DNA from 4 places in the Arthrobacter sp. D1-29 genome. Region 2 is predicted to be linked to each of the others. Evidence: riboswitches for the same ligand, from Rfam matches in the RefSeq annotation. Region 2 holds a riboswitch; each other region holds the start of a gene.

Region 1 (5,745 bases), 2.4 Mb from region 2:
AAGGCATCCGGACCCTGAACTGGAAGCCGGTCACACGTCCGCCTTCCGTGACGTTGCGGAAGCCGACGGACTGGATGAGGTCTCTTTCGAGAAGCATCATTGCTCACTCTCTGTAGGTGCTTAAACAGACTAACAGCATTATGTCTATTTCACACCTAAGTTGGTGAGTATCCTACTTAAGATGAGCCCCGCATCCATGCAGCGTTACCCCGTAACGACGCCGGCGGGCCACCTGTTCAAGGTGACCCGCCGGCGTCGGACTTTCAGAAACAGTTAGTCATTGATGAGGTCGTTAACCACAATCGTCTGGTCACGGTCCGGACCCACGCCAATGGCGGAAAAGCGCGTGCCGGAGAGCTTTTCCAGGGCCAGGACGTAGTTGCGTGCATTCTCCGGCAGGTCATCCATGGTGCGGGCCGCGGTAATGTCCTCGGTCCATCCCTCGAAGTACTCGAAGATGGGCTTGGCATGGTGGAACTCGGTCTGGGTCATGGGCATTTCGTCATGCCTGACCCCGTCGACGTCATAGGCCACGCACACCGGAATCTGCTCGATGCCGGTGAGTACATCCAGTTTGGTGACGAAGTAGTCCGTGAAGCCGTTGACGCGGGACGCATGGCGGGCCAGGACGGCGTCGTACCAGCCGCAGCGGCGGGGACGGCCGGTGTTGACGCCGAACTCGCCGCCCGTCTTCTGCAGGTACACGCCCATCTCGTCGAAGAGCTCCGTGGGGAACGGGCCGGCGCCCACACGCGTGGTGTACGCCTTGATGATGCCGATGGAGCGCGAGATCCGGGTGGGACCGATGCCGGAGCCAACGGAGGCTCCGCCGGCGGTGGGGTTGGAGGAAGTGACGAACGGGTAGGTGCCGTGGTCCACGTCCAGGAAGGTGGCCTGGCCGCCTTCCATGAGCACTACCTTGCCCTCATCCAGGGCCTTGTTCAGGACCAGTGTGCTGTCGATGACCAGCGGGCGGAGACGCTCGGCAAAGGACAGGAAGTATTCAACAATCTCCTCAACATCGATGTCGCGGCGGTTGTAGACCTTGACCAGGAGCTCGTTCTTCTGGCGGAGCGATCCTTCCACCTTCTGGCGGAGGATGGATTCGTCGAAGACGTCCTGGACACGGATGCCCAGCCGGGCCACCTTGTCCATGTAGGCGGGCCCGATGCCGCGGCCCGTGGTGCCGATGGCGCGGCTTCCGAGGTAACGTTCGGTGACCTTGTCCAGCACCTGGTGAAAAGGCGCCACCAGGTGTGCGTTGGCGGAGACGCGCAGTTTGGAGGTGTCTGCGCCGCGGGCCTGGAGCCCCTCAATTTCCTGGAACAGGGCTTCAAGGTTCACCACACAGCCGTTGCCGATGATGGGAACCGCATTGGGGCTGAGAATGCCGGCCGGAAGGAGCTTGAGCTCATACTTCTCACCGCCTACGACGACGGTATGCCCGGCGTTATTGCCGCCGTTGGGCTTAACCACATAGTCGACGCGGCCGCCGAGGAGATCAGTGGCCTTGCCTTTTCCCTCGTCGCCCCATTGGGCTCCTACGATCACGATAGCTGGCATGGGATCCTCCCCCATTCGTTCGGGCCGCATTCCGGTTGATCCACCCAGGTGAGGCAGCAGGTGTTCAGCCGGAAGTCAGCGCCGTTCATGAGAATGCCCCGACGGCTACAGTCCGGCAGGCACAGATTCAGTGGCCTGCCAGGCAAGAGTTCGGGGCTCTTACCAGCCAAGTTTAGCGGATGCCGGGGTTTCTCCACTTGTTCGTGGCCCGCGGGCCCTTGGTTTCTCCACCCCCGCCTCCGCCGCCATCCGATGAAACAATCCGGCGAAGGCTTGCCCGCACCCGGCTGATGACATTAAGTGAGAGTACCCATCCGGAGCGGCCGAGAGACCTGGCTCGCTGACGCCGCAGCAACCGCGGGTGCAGGGACAATCCTGTCCGCAGGTGCTACTGCCAGGACCGATGGAAAGGAAGTATCCATGTCCCCCAATACTGACCACATCCAGGTCACGCATGCAGGTTCACTGCCTCGCACGCCGGAGCTCATCGCGGCAAACGCCACAAAGGAATCCGAGGGCATCACGCCCGAATTCCTGGAGCTGCTGGAAGCATCGGTGGCGGATGTGGTCCAGCGGCAGAAAGACCTCGGCGTCGACATTGCGAACGACGGCGAGTACGGGCACACCATGTCCACTTCCGTTGATTACGGCGCCTGGTGGAACTACTCCTTCGCCAGGCTGGGCGGCCTGGAACCCACTGACGTGGACAGGTGGAAGGACCCCGTGGTGCATCGCTCGTCTCCGGGGCATATTGTGCTGACGTCGTTTCCGGACCGCCGGGACCGGCTGGCTTTCAACGACGCGTACACCGATCCGTCCTCGGGCATCCTGGCGCACCGCAAAAGCGTGACGCAGCCGAAAATCGCGGGACCCCTGACCTACACGGGGCATGACCTGGTGGCCTCCGATGTCACCAATTTGAAAAAGGGCCTGGCCGCGGCGGGCCTGACGGAAGGCTTTCTGGCGTCCCTCTCCCCCGGTTCGTGCGCCAGGGTGGCCAACGAGTACTACAAGTCGGACGAGGAACTGCTGTACGCCTGCGCTGATGCCATGCGGGAGGAATACAAGGCCATCATCGACGCCGGCCTGACGGTGCAGCTCGATGACCCCTCACTCGCGGAAAGCTGGGATCAGATCAACCCCGAGCCGTCGTTGGAGGACTACCTCAAGTTCATCCAGCTGCGCATCGAGGCCACCAACTGGGCCCTGCGCGACCTGCCCCAGGAACAGATCCGCCTCCACGTCTGCTGGGGTTCCTGGCACGGGCCGCACACCACGGACATTCCGTTCGCGGACATCGTTGGATCTGTGCTGCAGGTCAATGCCGGGGCCTACTCCTTCGAGGCCGCCAACGTCAGGCACGAGCACGAGTGGCGGGTGTGGGAAGACACCAGGCTTCCCGAGGGCAAGGCCATCATTCCCGGAGTGGTCTCACACGCAACCAACGTGGTGGAACACCCGGATCTCGTGGCTGACCGGATTGTCCGCTTCGCCGAGCTGGTGGGCCGGGAGAATGTTATTGCGTCCACGGACTGCGGGCTGGGCGGCCGGGTTCACCCGCAGATCGCCTTCGCCAAACTTGAGGCGCTCGGCGAGGGCGCCCGCCGCGCCAGCCAGCGCCTCTGGTAGGTGCAGCGATCCCGGCGCCCTGTGCCTTCCATCACGGGAAGGCCTTGGGCGTGCCTGCGTTTTGCGGGGCTTGCTAAACTGATAAGGACCGACCAGGAATCGGTCCACTCCACATTTCAAACCATCCCGGAACCTGCCGCGCCACGATGCGCCCATTTTCCGGATTGGCAGCATCACCGAGCCCCGCAGGAGACATAGCAATACATGACAGCCCTGGCACCTGAATCTTTTCGCGAGCAGCTCATGAGCCGCCGTTACGAACCCAACGTCGCAGCCGTCAACGAGCTGTGCGATTCCCTGCAGAGCGTCAAGCCGCACACCGAAGTTCCCTACGTTGACCCCATGCACGACGTGGATGAATGCCGCATCATCAGCCTGTACTCGAACATCGGCGAAGCGGACAAGTCCGGGTTCATCACCGCCGGCGACGACGACGCCGCCACCCGCATGCTGGGCGTCCAGTGGAAACTGGGCCTGCGTCCGGAGTTCGTGATGCCGTGGAACGTCCACCCGTGGCACACCCCGGGCGAGCCCAACGGCAAGTTCACGCCGGACCAGATCGCCTCCGGCCTCAAGCCGCTGCTCAAGTTCCTGGCCCTCGTGCCCCGGGCTTCCGTCATCGTGGCCCACGGCACCGAAGCCAACCGCCTGGCCAACCTGCTGCTGAAGACCGAGGTGCCCCTGCTCTGGCGCCGCGGACTGAAAACCTACAAGGTCCGCTCCCTCAGTGGCCGAGCCTTCGCCGGTACTCCGGCCCGGCAGGAACAGTACCTTGAAGAAATGCACGTGGCCTATGCGGATGCCATGGCGCGCACAGGCCTGACGAAGCCCAGCTAGCCCCACGCTCCCCCTCCACTACGGAGTTTTTGTCCAGATATGGCGACCAAAAGGGACTTTTGGTCGCCATATCTGGACAAAAACTCTGAAGGAACGACGGCGGGTGGCCACCTTTTCAATAAAGGTGACCACCCGCCGTCGTTATTTAACTTTTGGTTTACTTGCCTTCGATGGCCGCTTTCGCTGCCGGGTCGGAGTCGTTGAGGAACTTCTCGATCCGTTCCGGTTCCTCGGCCTCGCCGATGGCCGCCGATGCACGGCCCAGCGAATAGAGCGCACGCAGGAAACCGCGGTTGGGCTCATGCTCCCACGGGATGGGGCCGACGCCGCGCCAGCCGTTACGCCGCAGCGAATCCAGGCCGCGGTGATAGCCCACACGGGAATAGGCGTAGGAATCGATGGTGCGGCCCTCGGCCCACGCCTCTTCCGCGAGCACAGCCCACAGCAGCGAGGAGGTGGGGTGCTTCTCCACCAGATCCAGTGCCTCCTGGCCCGCCTCCAGCTGCTCGTAGACCTCGGTCTCGGCAGGCAAGAGGGTGGGCTCGGGGCCCATCAGGTTCCTGCGGAACTCGTCGGACATACTAGAACGTCTTGCCGAGGGAGCCGAGCTGTTTGGCCGCCTCCACCACACGGGCAGCAAGGCCTGCTTCGGCCGAGGCGCCCCAGACGCGGGGATCGTAAAGCTTCTTGTTGCCCACTTCGCCGTCAACCTTCAGGACGCCGTCGTAGTTCTTGAACATGTGGTCAACCACCGGACGCGTGTAGGCGTACTGGGTGTCGGTGTCGATGTTCATCTTGATGGTTCCGTAGGACACGGCGTCGGCGATTTCCTGGTCAGAGGAGCCTGATCCGCCGTGGAAGACGAGGTCGAACGGGTTGTCCTTGCCGATCTTGGCGCCCACCTGGGCTTGGATGTCCTTCAGGATCTCCGGGCGCAGCTTCACGCCGCCCGGCTTGTACACGCCGTGCACGTTGCCGAAGGTCAGTGCCGTGATGTAGCGGCCGTTCTCGCCGGCACCCAGGGCCTCGACGGTGGCCAGGGCATCCTCCACCGTGGTGTACAGCTTGTCGTTGATGGCGTTCTCGACGCCGTCTTCCTCGCCACCGACAGTGCCGATCTCAACTTCAAGGATGATCTTCGCGGCGGCGGTGCGCTCCAGCAGTTCACGGGCGATGCGGAGGTTCTCCTGCAGGGTTTCTGCGGAACCGTCCCACATGTGGGAGTTGAACAGCGGATTGCGGCCTGCCTTGACCTCGGCCTCGGAAGCGGCCAGCAGCGGCAGCACAAAGCCGTCCAGCTTGTCTTTGGGGCAGTGGTCCGTGTGGAGGGCGATGTTGACGTTGTAGTTCTTGGCAACTTCGCGCGCAAAGGCTGCGAAGCCCAGGGAACCGGCCACCATGTCCTTGGTGGAGGCGCCGGACCAGTAGGCGGCACCGCCGGTGGAAACCTGGACGATGCCATCGGACTCAGCATCGGCGAAACCGCGGAGGGCCGCGTTCAGCGTCTGCGAGGAGGTGACGTTGACGGCCGGGTATGCGAAGCCGCCCGTCTTAGCGCGGTCGATCATCTCGGAGTAGATCTCTGGGGTTGCAATGGGCATGCTGACTCCTCATGTGAATTTCGTCTGCGGGTTCTTAACCCTGGAGTGAACCTCGTCGGCTAGGAACCATCCTAGTCAGTTCTGCCGCCGGGCCGTGTTTCGGGTCACGGAAACT
Region 2 (5,745 bases):
GACCAACAGGTTCCTGGTCCTGGCGGCACTGGCTGACGGCCCTTCCAGGCTGCGGGCCCCGCTGCACTCGAGGGACTCAGCGCTGATGATTGAGGCCCTGCGCCAACTGGGTGCCGGCATCACCGAGGTACCGGGAGACGGCGCCTTCGGGCCGGACCTCGAAGTGATTCCGCTGAGCCGGGACGCTTCCCCGGCGCGGACGCAGATCGATTGCGGCCTCGCCGGAACAGTGATGCGGTTCGTTCCTCCGCTCGCCGCGCTTCGAAACGGCGAGAGCGTTTTCGACGGCGATCCGCACGCCAGGAACCGCCCGATGGGAACCATTATCGAAGCGCTGAAAGCCCTCGGCGTTGCGGTAGCCGCGGAGGACGGCAGCACTCCTGCCTCGTTGCCTTTCGTGGTCGAGGGCACCGGCGAAGTCCGCGGCGGACACCTGGTGATCGATGCCAGCGCGTCGTCGCAGTTCGTCTCGGCTCTGCTTCTCGTGGGAGCACGGTTTACTGAAGGCCTGCATCTGGAGCACGTTGGCAAGCCAGTGCCAAGCCTTGACCACATCAATATGACGGTGGCCGTGCTGCGGGGCCTGGGGGTTTCGGTGGATGATTCCGTTCCCAACCACTGGGTTGTCGCCCCGGGCCATATTCGGGCTTTCGACCAGCGCATCGAGCAGGACCTGTCCAATGCGGGCCCCTTCCTGGCCGCTGCCCTGGCATCACGCGGAACGGTCCGCATCCCGAACTGGCCGGCGGAAACCACCCAGGTGGGAGACAAATGGCGCAGCATCCTGTCGGCAATGGGTGCCGACGTCAGCCTCGCTGACGGCGTCCTGACCGTTACCGGCGGGGCTGGGATCCAGGGTGGCGACTTCGATGAAACCAGCGAACTTGCCCCTACTGTCGCCGCTCTGTGCGCCCTCGCCAGCGTCCCTTCCCGGCTCACGGGAATAGCACACCTGCGCGGGCATGAGACGGACCGGCTGGCCGGGCTCGTCACCGAAATCAACCGCCTCGGCGGCGATGCAGAAGAGACCAGCGACGGATTGGTGATCCGCCCGGCGAAGCTGCACGGCGGCGTCGTACATAGTTACGCAGATCACCGAATGGCCACCGCCGGTGCCATCCTTGGCCTGGCCGTGCAGGGCATTGAGGTGGAGGACATCGCCACCACGGCCAAGACCATGCCGGACTTTCCTGCCTTGTGGGCGGACATGCTCGCCCAGGGCCAGTCAACCCAGCCTGAGGGGCCGGAGGGTTCCGTCGGTGGCACGCAGCACTGATTCATGGGACGAGTCCGATGTCCGGATCCGTCCCAGCAAAAAGGGGTCACGCCCGCGTACCAAGGACCGTCCCAGTCACGATGACGCTGTCACGGGACGCATCATCACGGTGGACCGCGGCCGGTATACGGCAGTGGTCGGTGAGGATTCGGGCGACGAGCGCGTGATCATCGCGGCAAGGGCCCGGGAATTGCGCCGCTCCCCCGTGGTCGCCGGAGATTTCGTCTCGCTCGTGGGGGATGTATCGGGCGAACCTGACACCCTGGCCCGCCTGGTCAAGATCCAGGAGCGCAGGACACTCCTGCGCCGCAGCGCGGATGACACTGATCCCGTGGAGCGCGCAGTGGTAGCCAACGCCGATCAGCTCGTGGTCGTGGTGGCTGCCGCCAACCCGGAACCCCGGACCGGCTTTATCGACCGCGCCTTGGTAGCAGCCTACGACGCCGGGATTGACCCGCTGCTGCTGGTCACCAAGGCGGACGTCAAGGATCCCTCGGAGCTGTTGTCCAACTACGAGCACCTTGATTTCCCGGTCATCATCAGCCGCACGGCCGATTCCGCGGCGTCCGGAATCGATGCACGTTCCGATGACGGCCTGTCTGCCCGGCTGGACAGTAATGCCGTTTCCCAGCTCCGTGAACACCTCGATGGCAAGGTCACGGTGATGCTGGGGCATTCGGGCGTGGGCAAATCCACCATGGTGAACGCGCTGACAGGTGCCGAACGTGCCACGGGCGGCGTCAACGCGGTGACGGGGAGGGGGCGGCACACGTCCTCGTCTGCCCTTGCCCTCAAACTGACTGACTCGCCGGCGGGGAGCTGGATCATTGATACTCCCGGGATCCGGTCCTTCGGCCTGGCACATGTGGACCCGGATCGCATCCTCCGGTCCTTCCCGGATCTCGAGCCGGGAACGGACGCATGTGAACGTGGCTGCAAGCACAACGCCGCCGCGGTCAACTGCGGGCTGGACGCCTGGGTGGCCGAGGGCCACGCCGGCCCGACGGGTGCAGCCCGGCTTGCGTCACTGCGGCGTTTGCTTGGCACCGATCCGCGGATGGAAGGTCAGGAAACCAAGGAACTCGGCAGCATGGGCTGAAGTACCGCCATCCGTTCGCTCACCGTTTGGCGGGTTTTGCCGTATTTTCCCGCCTTCAGCGGACCCTGTCCGGAAGCGTCGGAACGGTTCGGGACGCCGATGTCCCCGCCCCTGCCCCGCTTTGACGGTAGTTTGGAACCATGATCCAACCCGCTTCGAGCTACAACGATGACTTGCGCCTGGCCCACGTGCTGGCCGATTCCGTGGACGACCAGACCATGAGCCGCTTCAAGGCCCTGGACCTCCACATCGAAACCAAGCCGGACCTGACGCCGGTCACAGATGCTGACAAGGCCGCTGAGGAAGCCATCCGGGGCCAACTCTCCCGCTCCCGTCCCCGTGATGCCGTGCTCGGTGAGGAGTTCGGCAGCAGCGGACATGGTTCCCGCCGCTGGATCATCGACCCCATTGACGGCACCAAGAACTTTGTTCGCGGCGTCCCCGTCTGGGCCACACTCATCGCACTCGTTGACGAGGGCGAACCGGTGGTCGGCGTGGTCAGTGCCCCGGCGCTCGGTAAGCGCTGGTGGGCGGCCAAGGGCGCTGGAGCCTACATGGGCCGTTCCCTTGCCGCCGCCACCAGGCTGCGGGTTTCGGACGTCTCAAAGCTGTCCGACGCGTCGCTGTCCTATTCCAGCCTGGGTGGGTGGAAGGAACGGGGCAATCTTGACGAGTTCCTGGAGCTCACCGAGGATGTGTGGCGGACGCGGGCATACGGCGACTTCTGGTCCTACTGCATGGTGGCCGAAGGCTCTGTGGACATCGCGTGTGAACCCGAGCTGAACCTTTACGACATGGCGGCGCTGGTGCCCATTGTGGTTGAGGCCGGGGGCCGGTTTACCTCCCTTGAGGGAGAAGACGGGCCCTTCGGAGGCAATGCCCTGGCCACCAATTCCATCCTGCACTCGGAGGTCCTGAAGAGACTAAATCCGAGCCTGGACGATCTTCTCTCGTCCTGATCATCCGAATTATCAGCGGCGGACGCCTTCAAAAGGAGGCGTCCGCCGTCGTATCTTCGGTGAGTGGGGCCTATTTCAACCCGCGTAACAAAACCCTTAACATTCGGCCCGGCTTTTTCCCCGCCCGGCCCATGTCCTACGCTCTTAACAGGTCACGAGTGCCAGCGCGAAACCCCGGTTTGCTGGCCGGCAACCCTCCATTCGCGGTGGGGTGCCCCGGGTGACGACCAGGCCGGTCCGGAACGGATGCGGCAAGCGCGGATTCCCGGCACAGGGAGTCCTTTTCAGAGTGAGGTCTCTGTGACAACTGCCACCGTCTCCCCCAATACCGCTGCCCAGGCATTTCCCGGCACGTCCCCAGCACTGTCCGCCGATCGCATTTCCATCGCCGGGCGTCCCCTCTCCGCCGTCACCGGCGCGGAGATCCAGGCTCCCCTGATCCAGGGCGGACATGTCAGGTACGCCAACCTTGACTATGGTGCTTCGGCGCCTGCCCTCTCCGTGGTTTCTGCCTACCTCAACGAGATCCTGCCGTTTTACGCGAGCGTCCACCGTGGTGCCGGCTATGCATCCCAGATCAGCACTTCGGTTTATGAGAACTCACGCAGCATAGTCCGGGAGTTTGTTGGTGGCCGCCCCGATGACTCCGTTATCTTCACCCGTAACACCACTGATTCCCTGAACCTGCTGGCCGGCTGCCTGCCGTCCACGGACGGGCGCAACCAGGGCGACGTCCTCTATCTCGACATCGAACACCATGCCAACCTCCTGCCGTGGCAAGGAGTGCCGCACCGCAGTGTGGTCGCCGCCAACACCCTTGCCGGTACCGTCGAGGCTATCCGTGCCGAGTTGGAACAGGGCGGGGTGAGCCTGCTGGCCGTCACCGGCGCGTCCAACGTCACCGGCGAGATCCTGCCCGTCCGGGCACTGGCGGCACTGGCCCACGAGCACGGCGCCCGCATCGTGGTCGATGCCGCACAGCTTGCGCCGCACCGGCGTATCGACATCGCCGCTGACGACGTCGACTACCTGGCCTTCTCCGGCCACAAGCTCTATGCGCCCTTTGGGTCAGGTGTCCTGGTGGGCCGGCCGGACTGGCTCGACGCCGGCACTCCCCACCTGGCCGGCGGCGGCGCTGTCCGGGAAGCCAGGCTGGACGGCGTGAGCTGGGCAACCGGGCCCGCCAGGCACGAAGGCGGCTCGCCCAACGTCCTGGGCGCAGCCACCCTCGCCCGCGCCACGCAGGTCATCGCCGCCTTGGACCAGACCCGCTGGCATGCCCACGAGTCAGCCATCAGGTCCTTCCTGGTGGAAGGCCTCGAGAAGATCGACGGCGTCACCGTGCACCAGATCTTCAAGGACACCAACCCCGAAACGGACACCATCGGCGTGGTTAACTTCTCCGTGGCGGGCTACGACGCTGGACTGGTGGCTGCCTATCTCTCCGCAGAGCACGGCGTAGGCCTCCGTGACGGCCGTTTCTGCGCCCATCCCTTGCTCAAGCGCCTGGGTCTTCCTTCCGGCTCCCTCCGGGCGAGCTTCGGAGTAGGTTCCCGGCTCGAAGACGCCCAACGGCTGCTGGCCGGCATCGAGGAACTGCGCCGCACCGGATTGGGATGGGACTACGTCGTGGATGCCGGCCGCTGGGTTCCCGCCAATGACACCCGGACTTACCCGTCGTGGGCGCCGAACACTCCCGGTACCGCAGGCGCAGCTCCCTGCATCGAAGACTGACCTGAGGTAATGGCCGCCTGCCCCTTCAAAGGTGCATGGCCAAGCGCGCCCGAGGGCTGGTTCGTCCGGACGCACCCGTGCGGTAAATTCGAAAGATACCCAAGGGCATCAGGTGAAGGAGGCCGCGCGTGGCACGGGGTGGCCCCAAACTTGACCACGGACGCCGTCGGGAACTCGGACAGAGCTTCCAGGACGGCGGCGAGCACTACCAACGCGTCCGGCCCGGATATCCCGCGGACTCAGCTGACTGGCTTGTTCCCGCCGGAGCCCGTGATGCCGTGGACGTCGGTGCAGGGACTGGCAAGTTCACGGCCCTGCTGCTCGAGCGCGGACTGGCGGTTTCAGCCGTGGACCCTTCCGCGGACATGCTCAAGCAGCTCGGGATCCACTATCCACAAGTGACAGCAAGGCAGGGCACAGCCGAGGCAACCGGGCTGGCGAGCGGCTCATTCGACGTCGTCAGCGTTGCCCAGGCCTGGCATTGGTGTGACCCGCTGCAGGCAAGCACAGAACTTGCCAGGATTCTTCGCCCAGGCGGCACACTCGGCCTTATCTGGAACCAGCTGGACACATCCGTACCGTGGGTCCACCGGCTCTCACGGATTATGCACGCCGGGGACGTCTACAAGCCGGGGTTTCGTCCTGTGGTGGGGCCTGAGTTCCAGGGGCTCGAAAGC
Region 3 (5,745 bases), 1.9 Mb from region 2:
GGTTGTTGAGGGACTCGAAGTACTCCACTGACCAGTGGAACCACCGCATGCAGAACAGGCGCATGGTGAGCCCGTGCGTCACCAGCAGGGTATTGGGCGCATAGTCCGGCTTGGACCAGTGGCGGTAAAGCGTTTCCATAAACGAGGAAATCCGGTCGTAGACGTCCGAGCCGGATTCGCCTTCGCGGAAACGGTAGAAGAAATGGCCGTAAGCGTTGCGGAGTTCCTTCTGGTCTTCAATATCGCCGCTGATCTGGAAGTTGGCCCAGTCCTGCTCGCGCAGCCGCGGCTCCTCGATCACCCGCTCCGTGAGGCTTCCGAGGTTGAGGGCCTCGAGGGTCTGATGGGCCCTCAGGTAGGGCGAGACGTAGACGCAGACCTGGCGGCCGTCCAGCTCATCCCGGATCTGCTCGCCGGCTGCCCTCGCCTGCTCCACACCCAGGGTGGTCAGGGGAATCCGATAGTCCGGGACCCTGTTGTAGATCGAGGTATCGGCGTTGGCTGCAGACTGGCCGTGCCGGATCATGATAATTTTCCCGGGCGCACTCATAAGCCCCAAGCATAGGTGGCGCCGGCGCGGCGCAGCTCTTTGACCGGGTAATGCACCAGCAAAGAACCAGAAACTACAGGCAAGATGGGAGCATGTTGGTTCCCTCCCGCCGTCGGCTGCGCCTTGAAGTCTGGATCGTCTTGGGGCTGTCCCTGGGCCAGTCCGCCGTCTACTCCGTGGTCCAGCTGCTGGATAAGATGACGCGCGCCCCGCTGGCGGAAGGCACCTCAACGCTCAACCGCTCGCAGAGCACCCGCGAATACTTCGATCTCACCTACCAGTTGCTGGACATCGTCTTCGCGCTGGTGCCGGTCCTGCTGGTGATCTACTTCCTGTCCGACCAGCGGCAACCGGGGGCGGGGGACGGCGCACATGCAGGTTCGGCCTTCCGGAAGCTTGGCTTCAACTTCGCCAGACCCGGAAGGGACATGCTGCAGGGTCTAGGACTTGCGGCCCTGATCGGTATCCCGTCACTTGGCCTCTACGCGGCAGGGCGGGCCTTGGGCATCACCACTGCCATCATTCCCAGCGCCCTGGATTCCTACTGGTGGACAGTGCCGGTGCTGATCCTGTCTGCCATGCGGCATGCTGTGGTGGAGGAAGTCATCGTGGTGGGCTACCTGATGGACCGTTTGGGGAAGTTTGGCTGGAGCATGCCATTGGCAATCTTCGCCAGTTCCATGCTGCGCGGCAGCTACCACCTCTACCAAGGCTTTGGGCCCTTCATCGGCAACGCGGTCATGGGTGTGGTGTTCGCCTGGCTCTACACCCGCACAAAGCGGGTGATGCCGCTGGTCATTGCGCACGCACTGTTGGACATTGTGGCGTTCGTTGGCTTCAGCCTCTTTGGGTCTGCCATAGGCCTCGGGTGAAAAACCAAGGAACGACGGCGGCGTTAAAGTAATTCGGCCGCCATCGGCAGGTGGCGTCATTGGCACCCGCTGATGGCGGCCGAAGCTTGTTCCCAACGGCCGTTGACCGGCCGGGGGAGGGCTTAGATGGTGACTGCCCCGGAGGCGGTTTCGAAGGTGACGGAAAGGATTCCCGGGGTTCCATGCGGAGCCACCCATTCCACCGCTACATCCTCAAGCGGCTTTTCGACAGGTTCGCCGAGCCATTCGGTCACCCGCTCCGCCGAGCCTGCAATGGTCAGGCAGGACATCTTGACATTGCTTTCGTAGGCGTTGGACGGGTGCAGGGCGGGATCGCCTTCCCACTTGAGCATGTACGGGACCTGGGGATCAGCGATGAGGCCCAGGATTCCGATCTGCTTCCATACAAGTTCGCGGCCGTCGGGGAACTTCCGGTTGCCGTTGACGGCGGAGCGTCCCAGCCGGCGTTCGAAGGGGGCGAGGTCGTCCACTTCGACGCACCAGCCCATCCAGCCGCCGCCGGCAGCAGAGCGTGCCCGGACGGCCTGTCCGAACGGCGCTTTATCCGACGCCGGGTGGTCAAGGACCTCCACTACTTCAAGGTATTTGTGGCCCGCGAGTGGAATGATCATGTTCCGGGTTCCGAAACGGGGGTGCACTCCACCCTTCACGGCTTCGACGCCGAGGGCGGACGAAATTCGTTCGGTTGTGGCAGCCAGGCCATCGTGTTCACAGGCGTAAGAGACGTGATCCATGCGCATGCCCTTCATCTTGGCACTTTGTGATCGGGCTCTCAGCTAAGGGTAGCCTTACCCACTTTTTACTTTGTGTCATGAGTGGACATTAAGCCCGAAACCATGGTTAGGAAGTCTGCTGACTATGGCCTTGGGGAGGCAGCTGACGCCCCTCCTGCTTTCCATCGGTATTAGCGAAATGGCCGACGTCGTGGATGCAGCCGGGCAGTTGCGGGCACCGTAGCCGCAGGCCGGGAAAGTCATAACCAGTCACACTCTTGGTCAAGAGGCATGGCTGTTTCGTACACTCGAAGCAGGTCATGAGTGCCAGTGACAGCCCCGGCTTGCTGGCCGGCAACCCTCCTTCCGCGGTGGGGTGCCCCGGGTGAAGACCTGGCCTGCCGGTCATTTGACGGCGGGCAAGCGCGTAGAAAAGGTCCTCACATGACGATTACCGTCTCCCGCACCGCCGTACCTGAAAACGGAGTGGTCCAGTTCGCCACTATCGGCGGACTCGAGCTCGAAGCCGGAGGCTTCCTGCCGGATGTCACCCTGGCGTATGAAACCTGGGGCACACTCAACCATGATGCCTCCAACGCCATCCTGATCGAGCACGCCCTGACAGGCAGCACCCACGTCACGCGGGGCGACACCGATGAACCGGGCTGGTGGGAACAGCTGGCCGGGCCCGGTGCGCCGGTGGATACTGACAGGTTTTTTGTGGTCTCCGTGAATATCGTGGGCGGATGCTATGGCTCCACCGGACCTTCGTCGCCTGCCCCTGACGGAAAGCCGTGGGGCTCCCGCTTCCCCCTGGTCACCCTCCGGGACAGCACCGTTGCCGAAGCCCGGCTGGCTGACCTGCTGGGCATCCAGAGCTGGTTCGCCGTCCTGGGCGGCTCAATGGGCGGCGCGCGTGCCCTCGAATGGGCTCTGACCTACCCTGAGCGGGTAGAACGGTGTGCCGTAGTATCGGTCGGCGCCGCGAGCACGGCGGAGCAGATTGCCTTCGCCCAGGCCCAGACCCTGGCGATCCGCCAGGATGCCAACTTCAACAACGGCGATTACTATGGCGGTCCCTGTCCGGAGGACGGCCTGGCGCTGGCTCGCCGGATAGCCCACATCACCTACCGCTCGGCCCGGGAACTGGACGGCAGGTTCGGACGCCTGGCCCAGGCGCCGGAAACACCGTTCCAGGCACCGGCGCTGGGCGACCGCGGCCGCTATCAGGTGGAAAGCTACCTGGACCACCAGGGCAACAAGCTGGTTCGGCGCTTTGACGCCAACAGCTACATCGCCATCACAGAGGCCCTGATGAGCCACGATGTTTGCCGGGGGCGCGGCTCCCTGGACGAGGCCCTGGCCAAGGCGACAGCCCGGTTCTTTGTGGCGGCCGTGGACAGCGACAGGCTCTACTTCCCGTCCCAGTCACACGAGTTGGCGGCAGCCCTGCCGGGCGACGTTGATGTGCACATCATTGAATGCCCCATCGGCCACGACGGCTTCCTCACCGAAATCGGACAGCTGGGCAACCAGCTCAGGACGACATTCCTGGTTTGAAGAAGTTCCTGCTCTAGAAAATATCCCTGGTCCAGAAAGTCTTCCTGGTCCAGAAAGTCCTGGCCTGGAAAGTTCCCGGCCTCAGAACCTCGCCGGGACAGTTCTTGCGTCAGCCGTTCATGATTTCGGCCCGGCGCGCCATGTACTCATCCATGGCCATTTCGCCGTTGCTGTACTGCTGGTCAAGTTCTGCAAGCTTGCGGGCACGGTAGCCCTGCGGGGCCGACGGCGGCGGGGGAGTCGAGGGGGCCGCCGGCTTCTGCGGTTCCTGTCCCCGGTCCCGGGGAGGCACTGCCTGGCCGTACGGCGGGCGCTGCTGGTCCGGCGTCGGAAGCTGCTGGCCCGGCAGTGGCTGGAACGGGGGAAGGGGCTGGCTGGGCGGCAGAGGCTCCGGGCTGCTGATCTGGCGGAAGCCGCCGCTCATGTAGTCCTGCTGCGTGTAGCCGTCGCGGGGCTGGTTGCTCTGCGGTCCCGGACGCGGGCCGGGGAAGTAGTCCGGGTACCGCCCGGAGAAGCTCTGTTCCTGGTTCCGGCGGTGGACGTATTTCCGGTACATCCGCATCCCCATCGGAATCAGGAACGACAAAACGATGATCCAGAAAAACAGGTTGTTCACGGTGCTGCGCCTCTCATATGTGTCCTTCCAGCTTAGCCCCGGACGCCTTCCGGACTGTGGGGATGCCAAGAAAGGCTCCATAGCCAGCCACGGCGGCCTCCACCGCCTGCTCCACGTCAGTGTTTTCGCCCGCACCGGCAAAAGCGGCGTGTGACCCTGCCGGTGTGGACAGACGGATGTCCAGCTCGCACCGGCCGGGCAGCATGGTGTGCCGCCAGGAACCGGCCATCCTTCCGTTGAGCAGCACCACGTGTATCAGGGCGCCGTCGGCGGGGATCGCGGGAGCGCTTCCTCCCAGGTAATGCCTGGTGGCGGAATACCCCATCACGTATTCGTCGTAGCACTGGATCAGATCGATCCGGGGCTCCGCCCCCTGAGCGGGTCCGCGGCCTCCCAGCGTCGAATCCGGCTCCGGTCCCGGCCCGGCTCTGAAGTAGAAGACGACGCCGTCAATTTCCTGCGTTTCCAGGGCGTCCGGTTCGTTCTCCAGGACGTGCTGAACGCCCTGCCGGACGTCAGCCATGGTCAGCCCGGACCAGTCGGCGCAGTCCCTGACCGTGGCCGGACCGCGGCTACTGAAATAGCGCCGGGCCAACGCGGCAAGGGCTTCTGCCCGGCTCACTTCGGGAGCGGCCGGAATGCGCTCGTCGAACAGGGCATACGTCTGTTTGAGCGCCCCACTTGGACTGCGAACAGGTGTGCCGCTGACCAGAACTGCGCTGATCTCCGCATGCATGATGAGGTAGGCAAGTTCCACACCCTTTGCCGTGAAGCCGGCATCCTGCAGCCTGGCGGCTAGCTGCTCCCTGGTCAGATGCTTGCCGCCCCGGACAGCGTCGGCCAGGACGTCTGCGCTCCGGGCCGCGGCCGCCGCATCGATGCCTGTCTGCCGGTACATTCCGGCGTTCCCCTGATGGAGCCTGGGTGCGGACAGGGCCATCAGCCAACGGAGGTCGTCGCGATGGACAAAATGCCACGTTGGCCGGAGGATATGGGTCCGCAGGATCCGCCCGTCGGCCACGGCATCTTCCACCTGGGCCGCTGTGGCCCTTGGCGGCTGCCGGGCTGACTCCTGGGCTGTCTCCTTGGCTGACTGCCGGGGAGCCTGCTGGGCTGTTTCCTGAGTCTGCTGAGTCTGCGGGAAAGCAGTACGCTGCGCCAAACTCCAGCGGGCATAGGGAAACTCCTGGGCCTGCACTGCCAGCAGGTTCCGGAGTGCTTCCTCGGGCGAAGCGGCGCCCGGTCCGCGCAGCATCTGGGCGTGCAGCCTCTTCCGCACCACGCCGTCCGGGTCTATGGCCACAGAAATCGGTCCCTTCCTGTCCAAGGTTCTTGTCTGGGTCTTCTCCGGCGGGCGCGGGTCAGCGCCGCGCTTCAGTGGTTCCCAGCGGACCCTCCCCGGAACCCAGCGGG
Region 4 (5,745 bases), 970 kb from region 2:
GCCTTCGGGAGATCCGGGCGAGCAAGCACCCCGTGCTTGTCACCTCCCGGGTTGGGCAGGACCCTGAAGCAGTCGCACCGTTCACCCGGCTCGCGGAGCTCATTGGTGCGACCGTCATCGATCCGCTCAAGGAGCGGATGAACTTCCCCCCGACGCACCCGCTCGCCGCGACCAACGTCGCGGCAGCCTGGGCGGAGGCTGACCTAGCGATAGTCCTCGATGCGCCCGTTCCCTGGATCCTGGGAAAGGAAGGCCCCCGGCGGGACTGCCGGGTACTCCTCATCGACACCGATCCGCTCCAAGTCGCGATGCCGAACTGGGCGTTCCCGGCGGATGTGCGCGTCACGAGTTCGCCGCGCGTTTGGCTCGAAACGATACTCGCGCGGCTCGAGGCGGAGGGTGCGAGGCCCGTCCCGCTCGGGCGGCGGCCTTTGATGCCCAAACGCCCGACCCTCGGTGCATCGCTCACGGCGCAGGACGTCCTTGCCGTTCTCGCCGACCACATCACGGCGGAGGATCGGCTCATCGAGGAGTCGACGACCTCGGCGGGCTATGTCCGCCAGTGGCTCCCGCGGACAGTCCCGGGCACCTTGTTCCGCGCCGGCGGCGCCGGGCTCGGCTGGGCCCTCGGCGCGTTGCTCGGGGCGATGGCCGCCGAGCCGGAGCGGCCGACCTTCGTCGTCGTCGGGGATGGCTCCTTCATATTCAGTGCACCGGTTGCGGCGCTCATTGCGCTGCGGCGCGAGCGCGTCGACGGTCTCATCGTGGTACTCCAGAATGGTGGCTATGCGGCGAGCAGTCAGCCCGTCCACGACCTCTTTCCCGACGCCGAGCGGCCCCAGCCGCCAGCGACTGCCTTCCTTGCCGAGGTGGACATCGCCGGGATCGCCGCGGCGTGTGGCGCGACCGGCTTCACGGTGACCTCCCCGCAAGATCTCGCCGATGGGATAAAGCGCGCTGTCGCCGCTTGGCGACAGGGGGGCCTCGTGGTGCTCGCGGCAATGATCAGTTCGCCATGGATCAAGCCAGCGGACTACTGAGGCGCGACCGGTTCGACCGGGATCTGAATTACAGTGCATCGGAAAGGCACGTCCGCTTCACGGACATGCAGGGTTCGGGTTCGAGTGATCGGAGATGTTGGATGAGTAGGCGGCCTGAGGGTCTAGACCAACGCGACTATGTTCAGTCCCTCGAGCGGGGACTCGCGGTCATCTTGGCCTTCGCTGATCACCGTCCGCGGCTGACTCTGACAGAGGTCGCAGCCGCAGCGGGACTGAGCCGTCCCACCGCACGACGCCTTCTGATCACCCTCGAGGCACTCGGTTATGTCCGCGCCGACGGGCGCGGCTTCTTACTGACGCCGCGCGTCCTCACCATCGGATACGCCTATTTGAACTCGCTCGACCTCAGGGAGATCGCGCAGCCGGTGATGGAGCAGATCGTCGCCGAGGTGAGAGAGACCTGCACGCTGGCGACACTCGACGGATCGGACATCGTCTATATAAGCCGCATCTCGATGCGGCGGATTAGCAATCTCTCGCTTGTCATCGGCACCCGGCTCCCGGCCTATGCGAGCGCGATGGGACAGGTGATCCTCGCCGATCTCCCAGCGGCGGGCCTGCGCCACTATCTCGACACAACCGGACTTGAGGCGATCACGCCGCACACCATCACGAGCCCCGCCGCTCTCAAAGAGCGCCTCGCGAAGATACGCGAGCGCGGCTGGTCGGAAGTGGACCAGGAATTCGAAACCGGGCTGCGCGCGATTGCGGTGCCTGTCCGCGGCGGCGACGGACGGGTGTTCGCCGGGCTTGGCCTGTCGTCCACCGCCCTGACGACGCGCGAACTGCTGGAGCACCTCCCGCTGCTCCAGGACGCCGCCGCAAAGATCAGCGCCGGACTCGGCAGCGAGTTTTCGACCCGCGTAGAGCATCACTGAGCACTGCAGTCAGCCACCGGGCTGGCCGCGGGCGCCTCCACGAGCGGTTTCCGGAAAGTTCGGAGGCCACAATGAGGGCGAACACGTCGGCGTCCTCGTCGCGGAAGTCCGCAACGCCGTCGCCGATGATCAATGTATGCCTACAGTGTGCTCGGCAGGGCGGCGAAACGGTTCGCCGTGATTCTGTCGGCATGCACCTTTGCCCCTACACTGAGCTCAGGTCATGAGCGCCAGCGCCAAGCCCCGGCTCGCTGGCCGGCAACCCTCCAACCGCGGTGGGGTGCCCCGGGTGAGGACCTGGCTGTCCGGCAACGGCCGGATGGCAAGCGCGGCCCGTGGTGCTCCCAACATGCCCCGGGCCCACGTCAAAGGAGCCTTGAATGTCCAACGGATGGTCTTTTGAAACCCGCCAGATCCATGCCGGGCAGGAGCCGGATTCTGCCACCGGCGCCCGGGCACTGCCCATTTACCAGACCACGTCTTTCGTGTTTCCCAGTGCGGAAAGCGCTGCCAACCGCTTTGCACTGGCCGAGCTGGCGCCGATCTATACGCGCATCGGCAACCCCACGCAGGACGCGGTGGAGCAGCGTATTGCCAGCCTGGAAGGAGGCCTGGCAGCGCTGCTGCTCAGCTCCGGCCAGGCGGCGGAGACCTTCGCGGTCCTGAACATCGCCGAAGCCGGGGACCACATCGTGGCCAGCCCCAGCCTTTACGGCGGCACCTACAACCTCTTCGCCCACACGCTGAAGAAGTTCGGCATCAGCGTCACGTTCGTAGCGGACCCGGACAACCTGGACCAGTGGCGTGACGCGGTGCAGCCGAACACCAAGCTCTTCTTCGCCGAGGTGGTGTCCAACCCCCGCCAGGATGTCCTGGACATTGAGGGCGTATCCGGGGCTGCCCACGAGGCGGGCGTGCCGCTGATCGTGGACAACACGCTGTCCACGCCGTACCTGATCCGTCCGCTGGAATGGGGCGCGGACATTGTGGTGCATTCGGCCACAAAATACCTGGGCGGCCACGGCGCAGCGATCGCGGGCGTCATCGTGGATTCCGGCAAGTTCGATTTCGGCAAGGACCCGGAGCGGTTCCCCGGCTTCAACACCCCGGACCCCACCTACAACGGGCTGGTCTACGCCCGCGACCTCGGCGAGGGCGGCGCCCTGGGCGCCAACCTGTCCTACATCCTCAAGGCACGGGTCCAGCTCCTGCGGGACCTGGGCTCGGCGGTGTCCCCGTTCAACGCGTTCCTGATCTCGCAGGGCCTGGAGACCCTGAGCCTGCGGGTGGAACGCCACGTGGCCAACGCCGGCGAAGTGGCCCGCTGGCTGGAAGCGCGTGACGACGTCGAATCCGTCGCCTACGCGGGCCTGCCCTCAAGCCCCTGGTACGAGCGCGGGCGGAAATACGGCCCCAAGGGCACGGGTGCCATCGTGTCCTTCAATCTTTCCGGAGGCGCCGAGGCGGGCAAGCGGTTCGTGGACGCGCTGGAGCTGCACTCGCACGTGGCCAACATCGGGGACGTCCGGTCCCTGGTCATCCATCCGGCCTCCACCACGCACAGCCAGCTCTCCCCGGAGCAGCAGGCCGTGGCCGGCGTGACCCCGGGACTGGTCCGCCTCTCCGTGGGCATCGAGCACATCGATGACATCCTGGCAGACCTTGAAGCCGGCTTCCGTGCCGCCAAGGAGGCCAGCGGCGCCTGATCCACTGGCGCATCACCGGCGGCAAGCCTGGAAGTGCTGATACACACCTCTGTTACTGCCACTGAGTCAGTCCTACACTTATTCTGCACTCAGTGGTTGCTTTGCATGAAGGAGAACACCATGGCGGTCATCGAGCAGGTGCGTGAAGGAATGCACGTTGTAGCGCCGGATGGCAAGAAGATCGGCAAAGTGGAAGCACTGAAGATGGGGGATCCGGAGGCAGTGACGGCGGAGGGTCAGACCGACCCTGAAACGGGAGGCCTCGTCGGCACAGCGATTCACGCATTCGCTGCCACCTCCTCGTTGCCCCATCACACGGCGGAAAGGCTGTTGCGGATCGGCTATGTGAAAGTGGACAGGTCAGGTCTGTTTGCCGGTCACGCATACTTCGCATCGGATGAGCTGGAGAGAGTCGACGGCGACACCCTATGGCTCAAAGAAGGCCCGCATACCGACCAATTGTGAGGGCCTTACAGCACTGACTTCAGGTAGCGGACGGACGCAATGAAGTCTTCGTCCATATGGGGTTCGCACTTGGCTTCCATGGTGAGTTTGCCTTCGTAGCCGTCTGCTTTAAGGGCGGAGACCTGTCCGGCGATGTCGGTTACCCCGGTTCCGAAGTGCTCCCAAGTCATAACGCCATCGATGAAGCGACCGTCTTTGAGGTGAACGTTTTTGATGTATGGCTTGAGTTTTTCGTAGCTTTGATGGAAGGGCTTCTCTTCAGCTTCGTAGAGATTACCGGTGTCCCACACGTATCCGAAGTTGTCCCTGCCAACGCCTTCGAGCAGGGCCAGGCAGTTATCGCCCGTGTCAGCCCAGGAGCCTGGAATGTTTTCCAGCTGCACGGTGAAGCCCCGTTTAGCGGCACGGTCGGACGTCTGTCCAAGAATCTCGATGACGCGCTGGAGATCTGATGCGGTGTCCTGGTGGCTGCGCTGCACGCCGAAGACGATCAGGGTGTTAATTTCCAGCCGTTCTGCCAAATCAAGGCTCATCTCCAGGATGCCGTTCGAGTGCAGGGATAGCAGGTCGCTGTTCAGCGGAGCCTTGAACAGGCCGGGTGAAACGGCGGAGAGGGTGATTTCGTACTCTTGTGATGTTGATTTGAGGCGGTCCCAGGCATCTGGATCCACTACAGGGAATCGCTTGGCTTCGACCATGCGGATCTCAACATCGGAGATTCCTTCGGCCTTGGTTGTTTCGAAAATTCGGGGGAACGCGGCCGGGGAGCGGTCAGCGATGACTTCATCCGTGACTGTAGACAGAATCATTTATGGTTCTACTTTCTGATGTTGTTTACGGAAACTCTTAGCCTTTGACTGCGCCGGTAGTCATGCCTCGGACCAAGGAGTTTTGCAGGAGCAGGTACACCAGGAGGGAAGGGATGAGAGCCAGGAAGGCGCCGGCGAGAAGGACACCAGTGCCTACTTGAACGTCTGCGCGCAGGCTGGCCAAGGCCACCGTGATGGTGTAATTCGATGTGCTGTTGGCGGCGATGAGCGGGAGCAGATACTGGTCCCACACGCCAATGAAGCCAAAGATGGTAATAACGCCCAGCGCGGGCTTGCACAGTGGAAGGATGACCTGGACCAGCATGCGGATCTCACCGGCGCCGTCGATCTTTGCCGCTTCTTCAATTTCGTCCGGGATGTCTTTCATGAATGCGGTCATCACCAGGATGGAGAAAGCGGACGCGGCAACCGGAAGGGCTACGGCCCAGATGGTTCCACGCATGTTGATGCCGGTCAGGGGTACGTCTCCCAAAACAACGGCCAGGGGTACTGCCACCACTTCCTCCGGCAACATCATGGTGGCGAGGAAGAGCCACAGGATTATCGCCTGGCCCCGGAACTTGTGGCGGGCCAAAGCATATGCGCTGGTGACCGCAACGATGGTCTGCAGAAGCAGACCAAAGCCGGCAATCAGGACCGAATTCAAGAAGAACCCCCAGACATTGCGATCTGTGGCCACTTCGAAGTTTCGAAGGCTGGGGTTCTGGGGGATGAGGGTCAACCGGGTAGGGTCGGCATTCAGGTCAAACGCACTGGCGATGATTGCCAGAATGGGGCCAGCGAAAATCAGGACGGCCAGGAGGGC

The links. A riboswitch is a leader RNA that binds a small molecule or an ion and turns the genes downstream of it on or off. The one in region 2 is predicted to bind S-adenosylmethionine.
Region 1: it holds a riboswitch for S-adenosylmethionine, as region 2 does, so the genes downstream of both, M1E17_RS03310 (cobalamin-independent methionine synthase II family protein) here and M1E17_RS15565 (aminotransferase class V-fold PLP-dependent enzyme) in region 2, are expected to answer to the same signal.
Region 3: it holds a riboswitch for S-adenosylmethionine, as region 2 does, so the genes downstream of both, metX (homoserine O-acetyltransferase MetX) here and M1E17_RS15565 (aminotransferase class V-fold PLP-dependent enzyme) in region 2, are expected to answer to the same signal.
Region 4: it holds a riboswitch for S-adenosylmethionine, as region 2 does, so the genes downstream of both, M1E17_RS11180 (bifunctional o-acetylhomoserine/o-acetylserine sulfhydrylase) here and M1E17_RS15565 (aminotransferase class V-fold PLP-dependent enzyme) in region 2, are expected to answer to the same signal.

What each region holds. Positions count from the first base shown of each region.
Region 1 is NZ_CP096383.1:688,302-694,046, reverse strand. It holds gene M1E17_RS03320 (C-glycoside deglycosidase beta subunit domain-containing protein) at 1-97, opposite strand, end outside; gene M1E17_RS03315 (adenylosuccinate synthase) at 274-1,563, opposite strand; SAM riboswitch class I at 1,871-1,973, shown strand; gene M1E17_RS03310 (cobalamin-independent methionine synthase II family protein) at 1,984-3,192, shown strand; gene M1E17_RS03305 (uracil-DNA glycosylase) at 3,397-4,029, shown strand; gene M1E17_RS03300 (DUF3151 domain-containing protein) at 4,187-4,609, opposite strand; gene fbaA (class II fructose-bisphosphate aldolase) at 4,611-5,630, opposite strand.
Region 2 is NZ_CP096383.1:3,452,917-3,458,661, forward strand. It holds gene aroA (3-phosphoshikimate 1-carboxyvinyltransferase) at 1-1,276, shown strand, start outside; gene rsgA (ribosome small subunit-dependent GTPase A) at 1,260-2,375, shown strand; gene hisN (histidinol-phosphatase) at 2,516-3,334, shown strand; SAM riboswitch class IV at 3,485-3,598, shown strand; gene M1E17_RS15565 (aminotransferase class V-fold PLP-dependent enzyme) at 3,635-5,068, shown strand; gene M1E17_RS15570 (class I SAM-dependent methyltransferase) at 5,197-5,745, shown strand, end outside.
Region 3 is NZ_CP096383.1:1,586,223-1,591,967, forward strand. It holds gene M1E17_RS07315 (histidine phosphatase family protein) at 1-526, opposite strand, end outside; gene M1E17_RS07320 (CPBP family intramembrane glutamic endopeptidase) at 643-1,422, shown strand; gene M1E17_RS07325 (VOC family protein) at 1,545-2,183, opposite strand; SAM riboswitch class IV at 2,473-2,588, shown strand; gene metX (homoserine O-acetyltransferase MetX) at 2,601-3,716, shown strand; gene M1E17_RS07335 (hypothetical protein) at 3,826-4,332, opposite strand; gene M1E17_RS07340 (winged helix DNA-binding domain-containing protein) at 4,346-5,629, opposite strand; gene M1E17_RS07345 (SGNH/GDSL hydrolase family protein) at 5,694-5,745, opposite strand, start outside.
Region 4 is NZ_CP096383.1:2,478,002-2,483,746, forward strand. It holds gene M1E17_RS11170 (thiamine pyrophosphate-requiring protein) at 1-1,040, shown strand, start outside; gene M1E17_RS11175 (IclR family transcriptional regulator domain-containing protein) at 1,214-1,939, shown strand; SAM riboswitch class IV at 2,159-2,274, shown strand; gene M1E17_RS11180 (bifunctional o-acetylhomoserine/o-acetylserine sulfhydrylase) at 2,320-3,645, shown strand; gene M1E17_RS11185 (hypothetical protein) at 3,766-4,110, shown strand; gene M1E17_RS11190 (sugar phosphate isomerase/epimerase family protein) at 4,116-4,919, opposite strand; gene M1E17_RS11195 (carbohydrate ABC transporter permease) at 4,957-5,745, opposite strand, start outside.